Regions from separate parts of the Mycobacterium sp. E802 genome, predicted to be linked through region 1. Evidence: riboswitches for the same ligand, from Rfam matches in the RefSeq annotation. Region 1 holds a riboswitch; the other holds the start of a gene.
The links. A riboswitch is a leader RNA that binds a small molecule or an ion and turns the genes downstream of it on or off. The one in region 1 is predicted to bind thiamine pyrophosphate.

Region 1 (11,637 bases):
TCTGGTCACCATGGGCAAGCCCATGGCCAACGGGTTGCCGGTGGCGGCGATGGCGGCCCGCGGCGAGGTGCTCGAGGCGTTCGCCCGCGAGGTGCCCTACTTCAACACCTTCGGCGGCAACCCGGTGTCGATGGCCGTCGCGGCGACGGTGCTCGACGTCATCGAGGACGAGGACTTGATGGCCAATGCGGCCCGGGTCGGCGCCGCGTTGCGTGAGGAGCTCACCGGCCTGGCGGCCGACCATCCGCGCGTCGGAGAAGTTCGCGGCGCCGGACTCTACGTGGGCGTCGAGATGGTGACCGACCGCGACAGCGCAGTCCCGGACCGGGCCGCGGCGCACGATCTGGTCAACGCGATGCGGGACCGCAACGTGCTCATCTCGGTTTGCGGGGCGCAGGGCAGTGTGCTGAAGGTCAGACCACCCCTGGTATTCTCTCTGTCGGATGTGGACTGGTTCTGCACCGAATTCGCCGATGCGCTGCGGGACCTGCGCTGAGCAAAAGCAGAGCATCTGGCTGTCCAAACCCTGATGAGGGAAGCTGTATCAGTGCCAGAGGCAGACGTCGCCACCGCGATCTATATTGCGTCGCCCGAGGGGGACACCGGTAAGTCGACCATTGCGCTCGGGATTCTTCATCGGCTTGCCGCGACCGTGCCCAGGGTGGGCGTATTCCGACCCATCACCCGGCTCGGTGAGGACCGGGACTACATCCTCGAACTGTTGCTGGCCGGCGCCACGGCCGGCCTGAGTTACGACGACTGCGTCGGGGTCAGCTACCAGCAGGTACACGAGGACCCAGACGCCGCGATCGCCGAGATCGTCGACCGGTTCCACCGGGTGGCCGAGCAGTGCGACGCCGTGCTGATCGTCGGCAGCGATTACACCGACATCGCCACGCCGAGCGAGCTGAGCATGAACGCGCGCATCGCGGTGAACCTCGGGGCGCCCGTCGTGCTGGCGGTCAAGGCCGCCGACCGCACGCCCGACGAGGTCGTGCACGTGGTCGAGGTGTGTCTGGCCGAGCTGAACCATCAGCACGCCCACGCCGCGGCGGTGGTCGCCAACCGATGCGATCCGGCGCAGCTGACCGCGGTGGCCGAGGCGCTCACACCGCTCGGCCCACCCGCCTACGTGCTGCCCGAGGAGCCGTTGCTGGTGGCTCCGTCCGTGGCCGAGCTGCAGGTGGCGGTCGACGGCACCCTGGTCGCCGGGGATCCCGAGCTGGTGTCGCGGGAGGCGCTGGGCGTGATGGTCGCCGGTATGACGGCCGAGCATTGCCTGGAGCGGCTGACCGAGGGCGTTGCGGTGATCACCCCCGGTGACCGGTCCGACGTGGTTTTGGCTGTCGTGAGTGCACATGCCGCCGAAGGCTTTCCGTCACTGTCCTGCATCATCCTCAACGGTGGGCTCGAGCTGCACCCGGCGATCGCCGCGCTGGTCGACGGGCTCGGGCAACGGCTGCCCATCGTGGCCACCAAGTACGGCACCTTCGAGACCGCCAGCCGCGTCGCGGGGGCGCGCGGCCGGGTGACCGCGAAATCACAGCGAAAGATCGACACCGCACTGGCGTTGATGGACAAACACGTCGACGTCAACGATCTGATCGCCCAGCTGAGTATCCCGATCCCGGCGGTCACCACGCCGCAGATGTTCACTTATCAGCTGCTCGACCAGGCCCGCTCGGACCGTCGGCGCATCGTGCTGCCCGAAGGGACCGACGACCGCATCCTCAAGGCCGCGGGCCGGCTGCTGCAGCACGAGGTGGCCGAGCTGACGATCCTCGGTGAGGAAGGCCAGATCCGGTCCCGGGCAGCCGAACTCGGTGTGGACATCGAGGCGGCCACGGTCCTGGACCCGCGCACCAGCGAATTGTGCGATCAGTTCGCCGAGCAGTATGCCGAGCTGCGCCGCAAGAAGGGCGTGACAGTCGAGCAGGCGCGCGAGATCATCCACGACGTCTCGTATTTCGGCACCATGCTGGTGCACAACGAGATGGTGGACGGCATGGTCTCGGGCGCCGCGCACACCACCGCACACACCGTGCGACCGGCCTTCGAGATCATTCGCACCGCACCAGGTATCTCCACGGTGTCCAGCATCTTCCTGATGTGCCTGGCCGACCGGGTACTGGCCTACGGTGATTGCGCGATCGTGCCCGACCCGACCGCTGAGCAACTCGCCGACATCGCGATCTCCTCGGCCCGCACCGCCGCGCAGTTCGGCATCGATCCGCGGGTGGCCATGCTCTCGTACTCGACCGGAACCTCGGGTACCGGCGCCGATGTCGACAAGGTCAGGGCGGCAACCGAATTGGTGCGGCAACGCGAACCCGACCTGCTGGTGGAAGGCCCGATCCAGTACGACGCCGCGGTGGAACCGTCGGTGGCCAAGACCAAGATGCCCGATTCCGCCGTGGCCGGGCAGGCCACCGTGCTGATCTTCCCCGACCTCAACACCGGCAACAACACCTACAAGGCCGTGCAACGTAGCGCGGGGGCCATCGCGATCGGCCCGGTGCTGCAGGGCCTGAACAAGCCGGTCAACGACCTGTCCCGGGGAGCGCTGGTGGAGGACATCGTCAACACGGTGGCGATCACCGCGATTCAGGCGCAGGGGCAGGGGCAGTAAATGACCGTCCTGGTGATCAACTCCGGGTCCTCGTCCCTGAAATACGCCGTGGTGAAACCGGACTCGGGCGAGTTCCTGGCCGATGGCATCATCGAGCAGATCGGATCGGCGCAGATGCCCGATCACGATGCCGCGCTGCAGGCGGCGCATCAGGCGCTGGCCGATCAAGGCCTGCACCTCGACACCCTCGGGCTGACGGCGGTGGGGCACCGGGTGGTTCACGGTGGCACCACGTTCTATCGGCCGACGTTGATCGACGACGCCCTGATGGCCAAGGTCGAAGAGCTGTCTCCGCTTGCACCGCTGCACAATCCGCCCGCCATCCTCGGAATCGAGGTGGCCCGCAAGCTGCTGCCCGATGTGCCGCATATTGCAGTGTTCGACACGGCCTTCTTCCACAACCTGCCCGCGGCGTCGGCCGCCTATGCCATCGATCGTGAGGTGGCCGAGCGCTGGGGCATCCGACGCTACGGCTTCCACGGGACGTCGCACGAGTACGTCAGCCAGCAGGCCGCCGTCTTTCTGGACCGGCCTTACGAGTCGCTGAATCAGATTGTGCTGCACCTCGGGAACGGTGCGTCGGCCTCGGCGATCGCCGGGGGCCGGCCCGTGGACACCTCGATGGGGCTGACGCCGATGGAGGGCCTGGTGATGGGCACCCGCAGCGGTGACATCGACCCCGGCATCCTGATCTATCTGTGCCGCACGGCCGATATGAGCGTCGAGGAGGTCGATACGCTGCTCAACCGTCGTTCGGGTGTGCGTGGTCTCGGCGGGGAAAACGACTTCCGCAAATTGCGCGCCCTGATCGAATCGGGCGACGAGAACGCGCAATTGGCCTACGACGTCTACATCCACCGGCTGCGCAAATATGTCGGCGGGTACCTCGCGGTGCTGGGGCGCACCGACGTGATCAGCTTTACCGCCGGGGTGGGGGAGAACGACGCCGTGGTGCGCCGCGATGCCCTGGCCGGGTTGACCGGGTTGGGCATCGAGATCGACGAGACGCTCAACACCGCACCGTCACGCGAGGCCAGGCGTATTTCCGCACCCGGCTCTGCGGTGACGGTGCTGGTGGTGCCGACCAAGGAGGAGTTGGCGATCGCGCGTGCCTGTGCCGACGCGATCTGATCAGAACGTGCTCATCGGCCGCACGCTGTTGGCCAGGTCGATGAGGGCATAGCGGTGTGACTGCGTGGGCGCGACGCGGGCCAGTGCCCGAAGTGACGCCTCCACACCGAGTTTGAGGCCGTGCTCGGTGAACGGGAATCCGAGGATGTGATTGCTGCTGGCCGAGTTGTCGGCCAGCCAGTCCATCGCGGTGCCCAGCACCAATGCCCTGATCTGCAGCACCCGGGGTTCGGAATCGGGCAGCGCCTCCACCCGGCGGGCGGCATCGCGGATGTTCTGCTCGGTGATCTCACCGCTGGAGCGCCCGGACAGCAGGGTCACCGCGCTGGTCAACCGGGCGGTGGTGAAATGCCGTGAGGTGGGCGGAACCTGGTCGAGGGTCTGGACCGCGTTGTCCCGCTCGCCGGCCACCGACTCGGCCCGCGCCAGGCCGAACCCGGCGGAGATCACGCCGTTGTCGGTGGCCCACACGGTGTTGTAGAACTTCAGCTCGTCGGCGGTACCGGCCAGTTCGGCCGTCGCCGCCAACGCCAGCTTCGGGGCCAGCTCGCCCGGCAGGGTATCGAGCACCTCGGTGAAATGCTTTGTCGCCGAGTCGTAATCGGCGGACAGCATCTCGGCCACGGCGCGGAACCACACCAGCCGCCAGCTCCAGCCGGCCCGGACCGCCAGGTCGTCGAGCTTGCGGGTGGCCTTGGCCACGTCGCCCAGATCCAGCAGGGCTCGTGCCTCCATCAGCGGCAGCTCCACGGATTCGGATACGTCCACGCCTTCGGCGTCGATTGCGCCGTGCCGCGCCGCACGCAACTGGTCCAGGGTGTGGACCGGTTGGCTCAGCACGCTGGCCACCAGCAACGGGGCTCCGACATCGGTGCGGTCGACCAGCGGAACCGGCAACGCCCGGACGATCTCCTGCGCCGTCAGTTTCTCCGAATGCACTTGCCCGTCGACGTAGACGTCGGTGTGCGCCACGAGCAGATCGATGCCGAACGTCGAACGGGACGGGCTGAACACCGTCGACAGACCGGGCCGCGGAATTCCGGTGTCGGCGGCCACCACCTCACGCAGCACACCGAGCAGCTGAGACGACATCTCCTCGGCGCTGCTGAACCGGCGACGCGGATCGGGATCGATCGCGCGGCGCAGCAGCCGTCCGAACGAATCGTAGGTGTCGAGTACCGGATCCTCCGACGGCAGCCCATCGACGTAGCGGCCGCGGCGGGTCCGCAGCTTCACGGTCAACGCGGCCAGCGTGCGGCCCACCGTGTAGATGTCGGTGGCCACCGTCGGGCCGGTCCGCACGATCTCGGGGGCCTGGAATCCCGGTGTGCCGTACAGGTATCCGTAGGAGTTGAGCCGTGACACCGCGCCCAGGTCGATCAGCTTGAGCTGTTCCTCGGTGATCATGATGTTCTCGGGCTTGAGGTCGTTGTAGGCCAAGCCGATCGAGTGCAGGTAACCGAGGGCGGGCAGGATCTCCAGCATGTAGCCGATGGCCTCGGCCACCGGCAGTTTGGTTCCCTTGGCCTGTTTGAGCGAGGTTCCGCCGACGTATTCCATCACGATGTAGCCGACCGGATTGCCGTGCTTGTCATCGTGTTCGACGAAGTTGTAGATCTTCACGATCCCGGGATGCGTCACCTCGGCGAGGAACTGCCGCTCGGCCATGGCGATCGCCTGCGCCTCGGCGTCGCCGGAATGCACCAGACCCTTGAGCACGACCGGCCGTTCGTTCACGTTGTGGTCGAAGGCCAGATACACCCAGCCCAGCCCACCGTGGGCGATGCAACCCTTGATCTCGTATTGGTCGGCGACTATCTCACCCGGGGACAGCTGCGGCAGAAACGAATACGCGCTACCGCAGTGCGGGCACCAGCCCTCGGATTGGGCGTGCCCGTTCGGCGACGACCGGCCCACCGGCCTGCCGCAGTTCCAGCAGAACCGCTTCTGTTCGGCCACCACCGGGTTGGTCATCAACGCGGTCAACGGATCCCGTTCGGGCACGCGTGGGATCTCGACCAGCCCGCCACCCAGCCGCCGGATCGGTGAGAGGGCGCGGGTCGCGATCGTGGCGTGGTTCTGCGGCTCGGTGTCGTCTCCACCGAACGGGGAGTCGTCGGAGTCATCGAACTCCGGCCGGAACACCGCCTGGGTCGCCATCGGCCGCATGGTCGACAACGAATCCATGTCGAGTTCTTCGAGGCTGGCCGGCTGCGTCCCCGGCCCCGCATCCGTATCGGGGTCGGGGCCGGTGGTGTCGTCGTACTGTTCCATCAGTCCACGTACCTCGCCACCGGGGGTGAAGGTGCCGGCCCGAGCACGGTCAACCACTTGCGGTACAACGTGTTCCAGGTGCCGTCGCGCCGGATGCGTTCGAGCGTGGCGTTGACGACGCGGACCAGTCCGTCGTTGTCCAGGCTCAACCCGATGCCGTAGGGCTCCTCGGCGAGGCTCGGACCGACGATGTGCAGGTAGGGATCCTGGGCCACCAGCCCGGCCAGGATCGAATCGTCGGTGCTGACCGCATCGGCCTGACGCTGCTGCAACGCCACCAGGCAGTCGGCCCACGTCACCACCGACACGATGATCGGCGCCGGGCTGATCTGCTGGATCCGTTTGAGTGAGGTGGTGCCGTCCACCACGCACACCCGTTTGCCCGACAGGTCCGAAGCCTGCGAGATGTTGGAATCCCGCGCGGCCAGGATGCGTTGATGCGCCATCAGATACACCGTGGAGAAGTTCACCTGCTTGCGGCGTTCACAGGTGATCGTCATGGTCTTCACCACGATGTCGACCTGATGGTTCTGCAGCGCCGTGATGCGGTCGGCCGAGGACAGGATCCGGTACTCGACCTGTGACGGGGTGCCGAAGATGTCGCGGGCCACCTCCCCGGCGATGTCCACGTCGAATCCGTTGATCTGCCCGGTGATCGGGTCGCGGAAGGAGAACAGGTTGCTGCCGATGTCCAGCCCGACCACCAGGCGTCCCCGCTTGCGGATGTCGGCCACGGCCGCCTCGGCGTCGGCCTTGTTGCTGAACGGCCGCAGACTGGCGGTGCGGTTGCACTCGTCGGTCTCCGGTGACGGCACCCGCACCGGCTGCGGGGCCAGCTCCTGCATACCGGCCGGGCTGGGCGGCGCCAGCGTCATCGTCGGCACCGTCAACGGCGGCGCGCTCTGGCCGCAGCCGGCCACCGCCACCACCGTGGCCAGGATCGCCACCAACTTGCGCACTGTCATCTGCTGTTTCTTCTTCGCGCAAGCGCTCATCAGTGCTGTTCTCTTCTTCGCGCAAGCGCTCATCAGCGGTACTCACTTAGCCGAGGCCACAACCCCAACGCCACCGCCAACGCCGCCGCCACACTGAGCAGCGCGGCGCCCACCGTCGCGCCGGACAGCACGCGGCGGGCATTGGCGATGTCGTTGCGCAACTGGCTGCGGCTCTGCTCGATGCCCTTGGACAACGCGCCGTCGAGTTTGTCGAATGCGGTCGTGGAGTCGTCCTCTCCGGTCCCCAGCGCCACCTGCGTCGCGGCCTGATAGTTGCCCACTGCGATGTAGGCGTTGATCCGGTCATCGGCCGCGCGCCATTTGGTGAGCAATTCTTCGGCGCCGTTCAGATCGCTCTTGTCGATGTCGGACTCGCGGGCCAGGTACTGCGCAAGCTGCTGCTGCATGGCCTCGATGCGTTGGTAGTAGGACTGCTTGCGCAGGTTCTCGTCGCCGCGCCGGATCAGGGCCAGCGTCTCGTCGGCCCGGGCCTGCTGGGCGGTGATGGCCAGGTTGGTCACCGTCTTGAGTGATTCGGCGGCCGTGTCCTTGGCGCTGCGGCTGTCCGACGTCGAGATCACCAAGGCGGTGGTCACCCAGATCAGCATGATCAGCACGGCCATGCCGCCGGCGACGAAACCGATGTTCACCCGTCGCCGGGTGCGTCGGGCCAGCCACCGGTTGGCGAACGCCCCGAACATCAAGGTGGCCAGGACCACCAGCATCACCGGGGCCGGGATCCGGGTCGAGGCCGTCGTCTCGGCATCCACCCGGGCCGAGGTCTCCTCGTAGAGCCGTTGCGCATCGGGCAGGATCTGCGACTGCATCATCGCCGAGGCTTCCGACAGATAAGAGGAACCGACGGGGTTGCCGGCCCGGTTGTTGGTGCGCGCGGTTTCCACCAACCCGGTGTAGACCGCCAGCCGCGCGTTGATCCGGCCGAGCAACTGCACCAGAGTTTCGTCGGTCAGCCCGCTGGACGCCCGTGTCACCGCCACCGACGCATCGGTGATGGCCTGCTCGTAGCGCTGCCGCACATCGCGGGGCTCGGCCCCGGCGATGAACGCGGTGGCCGCGGCGGCGTCGGCCACCGACAACGTGGTGTAGAGCTGCCCGGCGGCGAAGGCCAGCGGTTCGGTGTGGTCGAGGACCGTCGTCAACGCCTGCTGACGATCATTGATCGTCGTGGACGTGGCGAACGCGCTGGCGATCACGAGCGCCGACAGGACCAGACCGATGGTCAGGATGCGTCCGGGGGTGGTCCACAGAAACCACCAGCGTGGGTGGGCAGGAGTGGTCGGCGACCGGGACGCGAGCGGTTCGGTCGAGGGATGTGCCAACTCCACAGTCACCTGCGCAGGGACCTCATTTAGTTTCGGTGCTTACGGCTGCCTCAACACTATAAAAAGTTTCTAAGAGCGGCCGCTAAGGCTCGCGGAGAAATCGAGGGCAGGCGAAATCGGCCGGGTTCCTTATTCTGTACGGGTGCGTGGCGACGGTGACGGCTGGGTGTTCTCCGACAACGGCGCCCGATACTGGGGGCGTCACGGGGCGGCCGGCCTGTTGTTGCGGGCCCCGTGGCCGGGCGGATCGGCGGCCGTGCTCTTGCAGCACCGCGCGCCGTGGAGTCATCAGGGCGGGACGTGGGCGTTGCCCGGCGGAGCCCGCGACAGCCACGAGACGGCCGAGCAGGCCGCGGTCCGCGAAGCCCACGAGGAAGCCGGGGTGACGGCCGAGCAGCTCACCGTGCGCACCACGGTGGTGACCGCCGAGGTGGCCGGCATCGGTGGCACGCACTGGTCCTACACCACCGTGATCGCCGATGTGCCCGAACCGCTGGAGACCATCCCGAACCGCGAGAGCTCGGAGTTGCGCTGGGTGGCCGAGGACGAGGTGGCCGACCTGCCGTTGCATCCCGGGTTCGCCGCGAGCTGGCAGCAGCTGCGGGTGGTGACGGCCTCGCTGCCGCTGGAACTCAATCGGCCGCGCTGAGTGTCCTCTTGAGTTCTCGGGCGGCCGCCTGTGGATCCTCGGCCGCGGTGATCGCCCGGACCACCACGATCCGTCGCGCGCCGGCGGCCAGCACCTCGGGCAGCCGCTGCGCGTCGATCCCGCCGATGGCGAACCAGGGCTTGGCCGGGTTCAGCGCCGCGGTCGAGCGGACCAGGTCGAGCCCGGGTGCGGTCCGGCCCGGTTTGGTCGGGGTGGGCCAGCACGGGCCGACGCAGAAGTAGTCGACGGCCTCGTCGACGGCGGCGCGGGCCTGCGCGGCGTCGTGGGTGGAACGCCCGATCACCGGACGGTCCCCGACGATGCCGCGCGCGGCGTCCAACGGCAGATCGTCCTGACCGAGGTGCAGCACGTCGGCCCCGGCCGCCCGCGCGATGTCGGCGCGGTCGTTGACCGCCAGCAACGCGCCGTGGCGCCGGGCCGCGTCGGCCAGGACCTCAAGCGCTTCGAGCTCCTGGCGGGCCTCCAGTGGGCCGAACGTCTTCTTTCCGGCCGAGCCCTTGTCGCGCAGCTGGATCAGGTCCACCCCGCCGGCTAGCGCGGCGTCGGCGAATTCGGCCAGGTCACCACGCTCTCGGCGAGCATCGGTGCACAGGTACAGGGTGGCGCGCTGCAAACGGTCGACGGGTGATTCCACACCGCGACGGTAGCTGGTCGGTCTCCGAGTACCCTGGACTGGCAATACGGGAGTCCCTGGGACGTGGGGCTGAGAGTGGGCAGACGAACCGGCCCTGACCGTCACACCTGATCCGGGTCATGCCGGCGAAGGGAGCGGATATGGCACTCGGAGGAGCGCGAACACTTGCCGTCATCGGCGGCGGGGTGATCGGGCTGTCCATCGCCCGCCGGGCGGCGCTGGACGGCTGGACCGTGCGGCTGCACTGTAGGCGTGAGCACGGTGCCTCCTGGGTGGCCGGCGGCATGCTGGCCCCGCACAGCGAAGGCTGGCCCGGCGAAGAGCAGATCCTGCAGATCGGGCTGGAGTCACTCAAGCTGTGGCACTCCGGTTTCCTCGAAGGCCTGGCACCCGAGGTGGTCACGGCGCGTGAGTCGCTCGTGGTCGCCGTGGACCGGGCCGATGTGGCTGATCTGCGTACGGTCGCCGAGTGGTTGTCCGCCCAGGGGCAGCCGGTCGAGTTGACCACCGCGGCACGCGACGTGGAACCCCTGCTGGCCCAAGGTATCCGGCACGGGTTCCGGGCCACCACCGAACTCGCCGTGGACAACCGGGCCGTGGTCGACGGGCTGGCCGTGCACTGCGAGCGGCTGGCCGTGCGGTGGGCCGGTCCCGTCGAGGACCTGGCAGGCGTGGACGCGGACGCGATCGTGATCGCCAACGGCATCGACGCCCCGACCTTGTGGCCGGGCCTGCCGGTTCGTCCGGTCAAAGGTGAGGTACTGCGGCTGCGCTGGCGCAAGGGGTGTATGCCGGTGCCGCAGCGCGTGATTCGGGCCCGGGTGCACGGACGCCCGGTGTACCTGGTGCCGCGCGCCGACGGTGTCGTCGTGGGCGCCACCCAGTACGAGCACGGCCGCGACACCGCACCGGTGGTCAGCGGCGTGCGTGATCTGCTGGAGGACGCGTGCGCGGTGATGCCCGCGCTGGGCGAGTACGAACTGGCCGAGACCGCGGCCGGGCTGCGACCCATGACGCCCGATGGGCTGCCGATCGTCGAACGGGTCGACGAGCGCACGCTGGTGGCCGTCGGACATGGCCGGAACGGATTTCTGTTGGCGCCGTGGACCGCTGAGCGGATCGCGGCGGAGCTCAAGGTGAGTGTGGGAGTGCAATGATCACCATCACGGTCAACAACGAGACCCTCGAAGTGGACGAGCAGACCACCATCGGCGGACTGCTGGAGGACCGGGGTTTCCCGGACAAGGGCATCGCCGTCGCACTGGACTGGGCGGTGCTGCCCCGGTCCGAATGGGACCGCACGTTGTGTGACGGTGCCCGCGTCGAGGTGGTCACGGCGGTGCAGGGTGGCTAGTGCTGTTGCTCTTCGCGCAAGCGGCTCATCGGCCTCAACTCTCACCATCGGCGGCCGCGAGTTCGGCTCCCGGCTGATCATGGGCACCGGTGGTGCCCCGAACCTGGCGGTCCTGGAAGAGGCCCTGGTGGCCTCGGGCACCGAGTTGACGACGGTGGCGATGCGACGCGTCGACGCCGAAACCGGTACCGGGGTACTCGATCTGCTCAACCGGCTCGGTATCGCCGCACTTCCCAACACCGCAGGATGTCGTGGTGCGGCCGAGGCCGTGCTCACCGCGCAGCTGGCACGGGAGGCGCTGGGCACCGACCTGGTCAAGCTCGAGGTGATCGCCGACGAACGCACGCTGCTGCCCGATGCGATCGAATTGGTCAAGGCCGCAGAGCAATTGGTCGACGACGGGTTCACGGTGCTGCCCTACACCAATGACGACCCGGTGTTGGCCCGGCGGTTGGAGGATGCCGGCTGTGCGGCGGTGATGCCGCTGGGTGCACCGATCGGCACCGGCCTGGGCATCTCCAATCCGCACAACATCGAGATGATCGTGGCGCAGGCCGGGGTGCCGGTGGTGCTCGACGCCGGGATCGGCACCGCCAGCGACGCCGCG
Region 2 (11,637 bases), on a different contig from region 1:
TCAGCCGGCGCCGATAACACCGCACGCCACCCGACTTCCGGCGTCGCCGGTAGCCAAGGTCGCCTGATCGGGCCCGGGTGCGCCGCCGACGACCTGCTGGTACTTCTCCGGCGGGATGTTGGCGAAGTTGTCGGCCTTCTCGTGGATGATGATCGCGGTCTTGGCGCCGCCGGTGAGATCCTCGGCGGTGAAGGCGTCGGTGGTGGTCACCAGCTTGCCCGAGCCGTCGGCACGGATCTGCAGCGAGCTCAGGTCACCGCTGGAGGGATGTCCGGTGTGTCCGGAGACCTGGAGATGACCTCCGGCCGAGTTGAAGTCGCCGGGCGCGCCGCCGGTCGGAGCCACCGAATTGGCCTCGCACTTGCCGACCGAGTGGATGTGCAGTCCGTGGAAGCCGGGGGCGAGCTTGCCCGGAGCGGTGGTCTCCACCGTCACGGTCGCGAAACCGTCGGCGAACTGGAAGTCAGCGGTGGCCACGGAGGTTCCGTCGGCGGTCTTGAGCTCGGCGGTGAGCGTCTCGCCACCGGTGGTGGCCTGCGCACCGTGCCCGCTGCCGTGCTCACCGGGAGCGGCCGAGGGCGAGGGCGATCCGGTCCAGATCGCCGGCGTGGTGCCGGGGGCGTCGGAGGGCACCTGTCCAGGCGGGCTACAGGCGCTCAGCGCGACGACAGGGGCGGCGAACAAGAAGGCAACACTGACGGGCTTCAGCATGGCCCAAAGCCTAGCCGGTGACCACCACGATCACTCCCGGTGGTTGCTCGATAAGTTCCGGGCGCCGGGGTTCGACGGGTGCATGCAGGACCTTGCCCACGTTTTCGGCGGCTTCCTTCTCGTCCGGCGTGTCACCGAAGAACACCGTGGTGCCCGCGACGCCTTCCATCACCAGGTTGCCGGTCTCGGTCACGTTCCAGTGCGCCTCACGCAACTGGTTGGCCGCGGTCTCGGCGGCACCCGCGACATCAGAGATGTTGTAGACCCGCACGTCGGCCTTGATCTCGGGGGCCGGTGCGGCCTTGGTCGACGTCTTCGCGGCAGTGGTCGTCGCGCTCGTCGTCGCCACGGACGACTGGTCCGCCGAGTCGTCATCGGAGCCGAGCGCCTGGAAGCCGACCAGCAGGAACACCACCCCGAGGAACAACAGCACCATCACCATGGCGCGCAGGGGTAGCCCGGAGGAGTCTCGCTGATTCATCGCCACCACTGTATCGAGCGAACCGCCCGATGCCGCACTCCACCCATTTGTCCTCCTCGCGTGTGGAGCGACCCCTAGGTAGTGATATCGAAGCCGAGCCGCCGCGCAGCCCGTGCCTTTTGACGGCTCGCCCGCAACCGACGCAACCGCTTGACCAGCATCGGGTCGGCAGCCAGCGCCTCAGGGCGGTCCACGAGCGCATTGAGCACCTGGTAGTACCGGGTTGCCGACATCGAGAACAGCTCTTTGATCGCGTCTTCCTTGCTGCCCGCGTACTTCCACCATTGACGTTCGAACGCCAAGATGTCGTGCTCGCGACGGGTTAGCCCATCGGTCAGATCAGAGTCATCCCCGGATTGCTCAGTCCGCGCGATAGCGCCGTCCATATTGCTCCTTGGACCCTTCCGACACTCGAAAAATTACATCGCTGTGGTTCGTCGATTATTCAACCACGGCTTGCTGGGTCTGGCTGACACATAAACCCGCGAGTCGGACCAGTTGCATTGCCACCTTAAGCTTCCCCCATGGCCGTAGTACCGATCTGCATCGTCGGGGATCCCGTTCTGCACACGCCGACCGAGCCGGTGCCGGTCGGCCCGGACGGTTCGCTTCCCGCAGACCTCCCCGAACTCATCCAGAACATGTTCGACACCATGGACGCCGCCAACGGAGTTGGCTTGGCCGCCAATCAGATCGGTGTGGCCAAGCGGTTGTTCGTCTATGACTGCGCCGCCACCCGCGGGCACACGACCCGCCGCCGCGGCGTGGTCATCAACCCGGTGCTCGAGACCTCCGAAGTGCCCGAGACGATGCCGGACCCCGACGAGGACGAGGAAGGCTGCCTGTCCGTTCCCGGCGAGAATTTCCCGACCGGCCGGGCCGACTGGGCGCGGGTGACCGGGCTGGACGCGGACGGATCACCGGTCACTCTGGAGGGCACCGACCTGTTTGCCCGCATGCTGCAGCATGAGACCGGTCACCTCGACGGATTCCTCTACATCGACCGCCTCGTGGGCCGCTATGCCCGCGCGGCGAAGAAGACCGTCAAGCGCAACGGCTGGGGTGTGCCCGGCCTGTCCTGGATGCCCGGCGAGGTCCCCGACCCGTTCGGCCACTGATGCCCGACCTGCCGGCACTCGGGTCCCGGGTCAGCCTGCGTTACCGGTTGCCGGCCGGGGCGGCCAAGCCGCTCACTGATGTCATCGGTTACGTCGAACGTGTTGCGCCGACAGTGCAGATCCGTACCAAGGACGGCGAACTCGTCGAGATCGCGCCGGGCGACGTCGTCAGCGTGCGCGAGTTGTCGCACACCCCGGTGCGGGCCTCGCAGATCCGTGCGCTCGAACATGCCGCGGCACTGGCCTGGCCCGGCGTCGAACAGCAATGGCTGGGTGGTTGGCTGCTGCGCGCCGGACACGGTGTGACGAGCCGCGCCAATTCGGCGATCCCGTTGGGCGTGTCGGCGCAGATCGCCGATCTGGACGCGGTGCGCGGCTGGTACCGCGAACGTGACCTGCCGGCCTGGCTGGCCCTGCCCGAACGACTGCTGCCGGTGCGCAACCCGGGCATCAAGCCGACGCGGGTGATGGTGCGCGAGCTGCCCACTCCCCCGTCGGCTGTCACGCCGGCGCAACCCTCGGCCTCGAGCGTCACGCTGGAGCAGCAACCGGACGCACAGTGGCTCCAGATCTACGACCGCGAGGTTCCCCTCGACGTGTTGACGGCTGTGGTCGATGGGCAGTTGACCTTCGCGACCGCGGCCGGCTGCGCTGTCGGCCGCGGCGCCGTCACACAATCGGCCGACGGCACATCCTGGCTGGGCATCTCCTCGATCCGGGTCTCGCCCGAGCATCGCCGTCAAGGCCACGCCCGGGCGCTGTGCGAAGCGCTGCTGGTCTGGGCCACGCAGGTCGGCGCGACCCGGGCCTACGTACAGGTCGAGGTCGGCAACCACGAGGCCATCGCGTTGTACACGTCGCTCGGTTTCCGGTTGCACCACCAAACCCGTTATGTGGCGGCCGACGACCTGCTCGCCTGAGGCCGGCACGTACCCTCTAACCCCATGCGCCTGGCCACCTGGAACGTCAATTCGATCCGAACTCGAGTGGACCGCGTGGTCGACTGGCTCGAACGCGCCGACGTCGACGTTCTGGCCATGCAGGAAACCAAGTGCACCGACGCGCAGTTCCCGATGATGCCGTTCGCCGCGCTGGGTTACGAGGTGGCCCACATCGGGCTCAACCAGTGGAACGGCGTCGCCATCGCCTCACGGGTCGGCCTCGACGACATCGAGATCGGGTTCGACGGCCAGCCGACGTGGAGCAGCAAGCCGGAAGAAGAGGCCACCGCCGAGGCCCGCGCGCTCGGCGCCACGTGCGGCGGGGTGCGGGTGTGGAGCCTGTATGTGCCCAACGGTCGCACCCTGACCGACCCGCACTACACCTACAAGCTGGGTTGGCTTGCCGCCCTTCGTGATACCGCCGCCGGATGGCTCAAGGACGACCCGGAGCAGCCCATCGCACTGGTCGGCGACTGGAACATCGCGCCCACCGACGAGGACGTCTGGGACATGGCCGCATTCAAGGGCAGCACCCATGTGTCCGAGCCGGAGCGGGCTGCCTTCCAGGCCATGCACGACGCCCAATTCACCGATGTGGTGCGCCCTTTCACTCCCGGTCCGGGGATCTACACCTACTGGGACTACACCCAGCTGGCATTTCAGAAGCGCCGCGGCATGCGCATCGACTTCATCCTCGGCTCCCCTGGCCTCGCCTCCCGGGTGACGCACGCCGAGATCGTCAAGGACGAACGGCGCCCCAAGAAAGGCACCACCGCCCCCAGCGACCACGCCCCCGTCGTGGTGGAGCTCAGCTGACGCTTGACGGCGACGCCTATTCCGATGCCGACGCCGCGATGATCTCCACAGCCTCTGCCACGCTGTCGGTGCAATGGAGCAGCGCCAGGTCAGGTTCGGAGATCTTCCCTTCGCGCAGAACCGTATTGCGGATCCAGTCGATCAGGCCCGACCAGTAATCGACGCCCAGCAAGATGATCGGAAACTTCGTGACCTTGTGCGTCTGGACGAGGGTGAGCGCCTCGAACAGCTCGTCGAGGGTGCCGAACCCGCCGGGCAGACAGACGAATGCCTGTGCGTATTTGACGAACATCGTCTTGCGCACGAAGAAGTAGCGGAAGTTGATGCCGAGATCGACCCAATGGTTGAGGCGCTGCTCGAAGGGCAGCTCGATGCCGAGACCCACCGAGTAGCCGCCGGACTCACTTGCCCCGCGGTTGGCGGCCTCCATCGATCCCGGGCCGCCGCCGGTGATCACCGCATAGCCGGCCCGCACCAGCGCGATGCCCAATTCCTCACCCAACCGATATTCAGGCGAATGCGGAGCCGTCCGAGCTGAACCGAAAACCGTGACCGCCCTGGGCATTTCGGCCAAGGCATCGAAACCGTCGACGAATTCACCCTGGATGCGCAGCACCCGCCAGGGATCGGTGTGCACCCAGTCGGTCGGACCGCGGCGGTCCAACAGACGCTGATCGGCGGTCGTGTCGGCGCACCGTTCTCGACGCAGTTGTACCGGGCCGCGAATCTGAAATGGGCCGTCCTCGTTCTCGGTCATGCGCGCTTGACGCCCACGGTGATCACGTCGGAGATCGGTGTCCACACTGGCCGGCGTACCCGGTGCTGCTCGACGACGGTCAATCCGGCCGCCTCGAACAGCGCACGCATCTCCTTCTCAGTGGGGCTGTGCGCGGGTGCACCGAGGTCGGCCGAGAGCGCGTGCAGCGGCAGGAAGGTGCGGCGCGGGCTCATCGTCGTCACCGCCACCATTCCCCCGGGCGCCAGCACCCGGTAGAACTCGGCGAGCGCGGCGGGCTGGTCGAAGAAGTGAAATGCCGACGTGGTCACCACGGCGTCCAGGAAACCGTCTTGGAAAGGCAGTTCCTCGGCAGGGGCCGATTTCCACCGCACATCGCCAGAACGCTTGCGGGCCTGGGCCAACATGCCATCGGACATGTCCAGGCCGTAGACCTCATCGGGTTGCAGTTCCCGCTGGATCCGGTCAGCCAGGATGCCGGTGCCGCAGGCGACGTCGGCGATCGAACGGGCACCGCGCTCCTGAACTTGGGCGATCACCTCATCCTGGGCTGGCCGGTACACCCACCGCTGAAGGCAACCCTGGTCATAGGCCGGTGCGGCGAAACTCCAGAAACTCGTGATGGCGTCGTTGAATCCGCGACGCTGTGTGGTGGTCACCAACCCGAGTGTAGGTCGGCCGCTCAAGCCTGATTGTCGGCTCCCGCCTCTCAGGCCTCGTTGTCGGCTCCCGCCTCCGTCCCATACCGACCCGCGCTGAACATCGACGCCACCGCACCGATCACCATCATCACGGCCGCAGCGGTGAACACCACCGTCAGGCCGGAATGGAACGGCTCGGTGATCAACTGCGGGAAGAACGTCTGCCCGGTGATCACGTCGGCGTTGACGCCCGGTTGATGTAACGCGTCGTAGGGGGCGAGTAACTCTGCCATCGGGTTGTAGCCCAGGAACGCCGCGAACAGGCTGCCGACCGGGGGCAGGCTCGCCACATCGTGCGCCACCGATGCCGAAACACCTTGCTGCGTCAAGCCACTCGTCAGTGCGACGGGCAACGTGTTGGCCAGCCCGACGATCATCAGCGAGAAAAAGATACCGATCGACAGTGAGTTGCCGGCGTTGAAGAACGTGGACCGCACCCCGGAGGCCGCACCACGCTGACCGGCCGGCACGCTCGACATGATGGCCGCGGTGTTGGGGGCGGTGAAGATGCCGCCACCCAGGCCGTTGAGGAACACCAGGATCGCGAACACCCAGTAGTCGAAGTTGACCGGGATGAGCAGGAGCGCCACGAACGTGGCCGCCATCAGCAGCATGCCGCCGACGGTCAGCGGCCGCGCGCCGATGCGGTCGGACAGTGATCCGGCGATCGGTGCGGCGACCAGGAACCCGACGGTGACCGGCAGCAGATAGATGCCGGCCCACAGTGGGGTGGACTCGAAACTGTAGCCGTGCAACGGCAGCCAGATGCCCTGCAGCCAGATGATGAGCATGAACTGCAACCCGCCGCGGCCCACCGAGGACATCAGCCCGGCCAGGTTGCCCATTCCGAACGCCGCCGATTTGAACAGCCGGATGTCGACCATGGGCGACGACACCTTGAGTTCGACGACGCAGAACGCCACGAGCAGCAGCAGCCCGACGGCGATGGAGCCCAGCACCCATGGGCTGGTCCACCCCGTGGTGGAGTCACCGTAGGGCTGGATGCCGTAGGTGATGCCGATCAGCAATACCGTCAGGCCCAGGCCGAAGGTCAGCGTGCCGGCCCAGTCGAGGCGCCCGGCGGTGCGGACGCCGAGTTCCTTGAGGGAGCGGTAACTCCAGATGGTGCCGACGACACCGATCGGCACACCCACCCAGAAGACGGCTTTCCAGTGCCACTCGGACAGGAAGCCGCCGATCAGCAACCCGAGAAACGACCCGGCCACGGCGGCCACCATGTTGGTGCCCAGCGCCATGCCGCGCTGGTTGGCCGGGAAGGCATCGGTGAGGATCGCCGAGGACGACGCCATCAGCATGGCGCCACCGACACCCTGGATGACGCGCCAGCCGATCAGCCAGACGGCGCCACCACCGAGTTGGAACGGGTCGAACGACAGGGCGATCGCCGCCACGGTGAAGACCACGAAGCCCAGGTTGTAGATGCGGACCCGGCCGTACATGTCGCCGAGACGTCCGAACGGCACGACGAGCACCGCGGTCACCACCAGGTAGCCCATCAGCATCCATAGCAGGTAGCTGACGTTGCCGGGAGCCAGCGGATTCAGGCCGATACCACGGAAGATCGCGGGCAGCGAGATCAGCACGATCGAGGCGTTGATCGAGGCCAGCAAGATGCCCAACGTGGTGTTGGACAGCACCACCCACTTGTAGAAGGGGTGGTCGTGGTCCATCCGTTTGCGGCGGTCGGCGGTCACCGCTTCCGCGGTGTCGGCGTCTCCGGCCGCTTTCGTCATCTCAGTCGTCATTCCGTCTTCGCTCTAGTCGCTATCGAGGGGGCGCTGAGGCCCAACATGTTCAAAACACATATATTAGCTATGCAAATCAAGCCGCGGCAACCCGAAGAATCGGAGGGCCAGGCAGTCGTCACAGCGCCTGGCTCTCCACATCGCCGCCGGACACCGTTTCCTGTCAATTGACTGACTCCCGGTATCCCTCCGCCCACGTCTGCGCTAGGTTGGGGCCTGCAAACCACACGCGGGAGTGCGCACGAGCGCACTGAGAGGACGGGTACGCCCGTCGACCGTACGAACCTGACCGGGTAATGCCGGCGTAGGGAGATGAAATGAGTAGTTCTGTTCTCGACCCATCAGTGACGACCGGTCCGATCACGGGAAGCACCAAGGTCTATCGCGAGATCAACCATGACGGCGCCACCATGCGGGTGCCGTTTCGGCGGGTGAATCTCACCAACGGTGAACACCTGGACCTGTACGACACCTCAGGCCCGTACACCGCCGACGACGCGGCGATCGACCTGAACACAGGTCTGCCGTCGCGACCCGCAGTGGTCAACGACCGGGGCACGCAGTTGCAGCGCGCCCGGGCCGGCGAGATCACCGCCGAGATGGCGTATATCGCTGAGCGCGAAGGCGTTTCCGCCGAACTGGTGCGTCAAGAAGTCGCAGTCGGCAGAGCCGTCATTCCGGCCAACCACAACCACCCCGAGAGCGAGCCGATGATCATCGGCAAGGCGTTCTCGGTGAAAGTCAATGCCAATATCGGCAATTCGGCGGTCACCAGCTCGATCGGTGAAGAGGTCGACAAGATGGTGTGGGCCACCCGATGGGGTGCCGACACCATCATGGATCTGTCCACCGGCAAGGACATCCACCAGACGCGCGAGTGGATCCTGCGCAATTCCCCGGTCCCGGTCGGCACCGTCCCGATCTACCAGGCACTGGAGAAGGTCAACGGTGACCCCACCAAGCTGACGTGGGAAATGTACCGCGACACCGTGATCGAGCAATGCGAGCAGGGCGTCGACTACATGACCGTGCACGCCGGGGTGCTGCTGCGGTACATCCCGCTGACCGTCAACCGGGTCACCGGCATCGTGAGCCGCGGCGGGTCGATCATGGCCGCCTGGTGTCTGGCACACCACACCGAGTCGTTCCTGTACACCCACTTCGAGGAACTCTGCGAGATCCTGGCTCGCTACGACGTGACGTTCTCGCTGGGCGACGGGCTACGGCCGGGGTCGATCGCCGACGCCAACGACGAGGCCCAGTTCGCCGAGCTGCGCACGCTGGGTGAGCTGACCAAGATCGCGAAATCCCATGGCGTGCAGGTGATGATCGAAGGCCCGGGCCACGTCCCGATGCACAAGATCGTCGAGAACGTCAAGCTCGAAGAGGAACTCTGCGAAGAGGCACCGTTCTACACGCTGGGCCCGCTGGCCACCGACATCGCCCCGGCGTACGACCACATCACCAGCGCGATCGGCGCGGCCATCATCGCCCAGGCCGGCACCGCGATGCTGTGCTACGTCACCCCCAAGGAACACCTGGGCCTGCCGGACCGCAAGGACGTCAAGGACGGCGTGATCGCCTACAAGATCGCCGCACATGCCGCCGACCTGGCCAAGGGCCATCCCCGCGCACAGCAGCGTGACGACGCACTGTCGAAGGCCCGCTTCGAGTTCCGCTGGCACGATCAGTTCGCGCTCTCGCTCGATCCCGACACCGCGCGCGATTTCCACGACGAGACGTTGCCCGCTGAACCGGCCAAGACCGCGCATTTCTGCTCGATGTGTGGGCCGAAGTTCTGCTCGATGCGGATCTCGCAGGATATTCGGGACGCCTATCCCGGCGGTGTCCCCGATGAGATCGCCGCGGGCATGGCCGCCAAGTCCCAGGAGTTCGCCGACCACGGCAACCGCGTCTACCTACCATTGGCGACGTGAACTTCTTGCCGTTGGCACCCGCCGGTGACGCACCGCGACGGGTGATGACCATCGCCGGGTCCGACTCCGGCGGTGGCGCCGGAATCCAGGCCGACATGCGGACCTTTGCCATGCTCGGCCTGCACGGCTGTGTCGCGGTCACCGCCGTGACCGTGCAGAATTCGGTGGGCGTCAAAGGTTTTCACGAGATCCCGCCCGACATCGTCTCTGATCAGATCCGGGCCGTCGTCACCGATATCGGCATCGAGGCCGCCAAGACCGGGATGCTGGCCTCCGCGGAGATCATCACCGCGATCGCCCAAACCTGGCGGGCCGAAGGTCTGGCGTCCACCGTGCCGCTCGTCGTCGACCCGGTGTGCGCATCGATGCACGGCGATCCGCTGCTGCATCACAGCGCGCTGGACGCCTTGCGCACCGAGCTGTTCCCGCTGGCCACCTTGGTCACGCCGAACCTCGACGAGGTGCGGCTCCTGGTGGACATCGATGTCGTCGACTCCGCCTCCCAGCGCGATGCGGCACGCGCGCTGCACGCGTTGGGTCCGCGGTGGGCACTGGTCAAGGGCGGTCACCTGCGCTCGTCGCCGGCCAGTCCCGATCTGCTGTTCGACGGCAGCGAATTTCACGAGTTCCAGGCTCCCCGGGTCGACACCGGCCACGATCACGGCGCCGGCGACACCCTCGCGGCGGCGACGGCATGTGCCCTGGCCCATGGTTATTCAGTTCCCGAGGCGGTGGAGTTCGGCAAAGCCTGGGTGACGGAGTGCATCCGGGCGGCATATCCGCTGGGTCATGGCCACGGCCCGGTGAACGCGCTGTTCCGGTTGCAGTCATGAACCTCGACGCGATCGCGGGTATCGCTCACGAACCCGATGGCCCGGCTCAGGGCGTCGTCGTCCTGACCCACGGCGCCGGCGGCAACCGGGACTCTCCGATGCTGGTCAAGCTCTGCGACGAGTGGGCATCCCGGGGCTGGCTGGCCATCCGCTACAACCTGCCGTATCGCCGGCGCAGGCCGAAGGGGCCACCGTCCGGCTCGGCCGCCGGTGACCAGGACGGCATCGCGGAGGCGGTTGCCCTGGCCCGCACGCTCAGCGACGGCCCGGTGATCGCGGGCGGGCATTCCTACGGCGGCCGGATGACGTCGATGGTGGCCAGTGACAACAACGAGCCGGGGCCGGCCATTGATGTCTTGACGCTGTTCTCCTACCCATTGCACCCGCCGGGCAAGCCCGAGCGCGCCCGCACCGAACATCTGCCCCGCATCACGATGCCCACGGTGTTCACTCACGGCACGTCCGACCCGTTCGGCACAGTCGAAGAGATCACCGCCGCAGCGGCATTGGTGAGCGCGCCGACCGAGATTGTCATCATCGAGGGCGCCCGTCACGACCTCGGGTCCAAGCGGGTGAATGTGCCGGCCCTCGCGGTGGACGCCGCCTTGCGGGCACTCGATATCGTCGAACCATGACCTACCCACCCGGTCACGGTTACCCGCCGCCTCCACCGCAACCGTATTCGCAGAATTCCGGGGTGCCCGGCGCGTACTCGCCGCCATCGAAGAACTCCTCGGCACTCAAATGGGTGTTGTTGGCGGTCGTGGTGGTGATCGCACTGGTGGTCGCGGCCGGTGCGGTGTTCTATCTCTCCCGCGACCGCGGCGCCACCGAGGCGAGCCAGATCAAATCGGGCGACTGCCTGTCCGAGATTCCCGACAGCAGCCGCGTGCTGTACGTCAAGACGGTGAGTTGCGATCAGCCGCACAAGGGTGAGGTGTTCGCGGTGCTGCCGCTGCCCGACGGGGAGTTTCCCGGCGACACCGCGGTGATCAAATACACCGACAAATGCGCCCCGGCGTTGGACCAGTACGCCCCGAATGTCACCGCCGATTCGGCGATCCAGCTGTTCGTGCTGTATCCGACCGCCGACTCCTGGCAACGCGGAGACCGCACCGTCACATGCATTGCTACCAGCAAGAATCCCCGCACGGGCAAAATAGAGTAACGCGCTACTCTAGGCCGCCCGGCTCCGGCGAACCGACACTCGACGCATGGTCGAGATCCAGCTTGCCCCCTCAACGTCTCCCTCGGCACTACCGCTGGCACCACGCAATCCGCTGCCCTACTGGCAGCAGCTGAAGTCCCTACGAGACTTTGCCGTCGGCCAGCAGCGACTGCACGAGGCCGGTGGCCCGCTGACCCGCACCGTGCTGGGTCCGCGGTGGCTGATCCCCCAGCTCCTCCTGGTCGCCACACCGCAGGGCGCGCACGACGTGCTCAGCCGGCGCGACGGCGTCGTCGACCGCGGCGGTGTCACCACCATGGTGCAGTTGCGGCAGCTGATGGGCGGCAACCTACTCGACCTGCCGCATGACCGCTGGCTGCCCCGTCGTCGCACATTGCAGCCGATGTTCACCAAGCAGCACGTCCCTCG

Region 2: it holds a riboswitch for thiamine pyrophosphate, as region 1 does, so the genes downstream of both, thiC (phosphomethylpyrimidine synthase ThiC) here and thiO (glycine oxidase ThiO) in region 1, are expected to answer to the same signal.

What each region holds. Positions count from the first base shown of each region.
Region 1 covers NZ_LZJD01000006.1:36,036-47,672, reverse strand. Annotated here, with positions in the region: gene A5699_RS00945 (aspartate aminotransferase family protein) at 1-496, shown strand, start outside; gene pta (phosphate acetyltransferase) at 548-2,629, shown strand; gene A5699_RS00935 (acetate kinase) at 2,630-3,760, shown strand; gene A5699_RS00930 (serine/threonine-protein kinase PknG) at 3,761-6,034, opposite strand; gene A5699_RS00925 (glutamate ABC transporter substrate-binding protein) at 6,034-6,999, opposite strand; gene glnX (protein kinase G-activating protein GlnX) at 7,062-8,381, opposite strand; gene A5699_RS00915 (NUDIX hydrolase) at 8,515-9,021, shown strand; gene thiE (thiamine phosphate synthase) at 9,005-9,676, opposite strand; TPP riboswitch at 9,713-9,827, shown strand; gene thiO (glycine oxidase ThiO) at 9,817-10,833, shown strand; gene thiS (sulfur carrier protein ThiS) at 10,830-11,030, shown strand; gene A5699_RS00895 (thiazole synthase) at 11,023-11,637, shown strand, end outside.
Region 2 covers NZ_LZJD01000081.1:11,909-23,545, forward strand. Annotated here, with positions in the region: gene A5699_RS11875 (glutamate--cysteine ligase) at 1-20, opposite strand, end outside; gene A5699_RS11880 (superoxide dismutase family protein) at 1-711, opposite strand; gene A5699_RS11885 (LytR C-terminal domain-containing protein) at 722-1,192, opposite strand; gene A5699_RS11890 (DUF3263 domain-containing protein) at 1,267-1,578, opposite strand; gene A5699_RS11895 (peptide deformylase) at 1,717-2,310, shown strand; gene A5699_RS11900 (GNAT family N-acetyltransferase) at 2,310-3,230, shown strand; gene A5699_RS11905 (exodeoxyribonuclease III) at 3,255-4,067, shown strand; gene A5699_RS11910 (TIGR00730 family Rossman fold protein) at 4,084-4,824, opposite strand; gene A5699_RS11915 (class I SAM-dependent methyltransferase) at 4,821-5,462, opposite strand; gene A5699_RS11920 (MFS transporter) at 5,513-7,270, opposite strand; TPP riboswitch at 7,490-7,599, shown strand; gene thiC (phosphomethylpyrimidine synthase ThiC) at 7,588-9,207, shown strand; gene thiD (bifunctional hydroxymethylpyrimidine kinase/phosphomethylpyrimidine kinase) at 9,204-10,040, shown strand; gene A5699_RS11935 (alpha/beta family hydrolase) at 10,037-10,675, shown strand; gene A5699_RS11940 (septum formation family protein) at 10,672-11,208, shown strand; gene A5699_RS11945 (cytochrome P450) at 11,255-11,637, shown strand, end outside.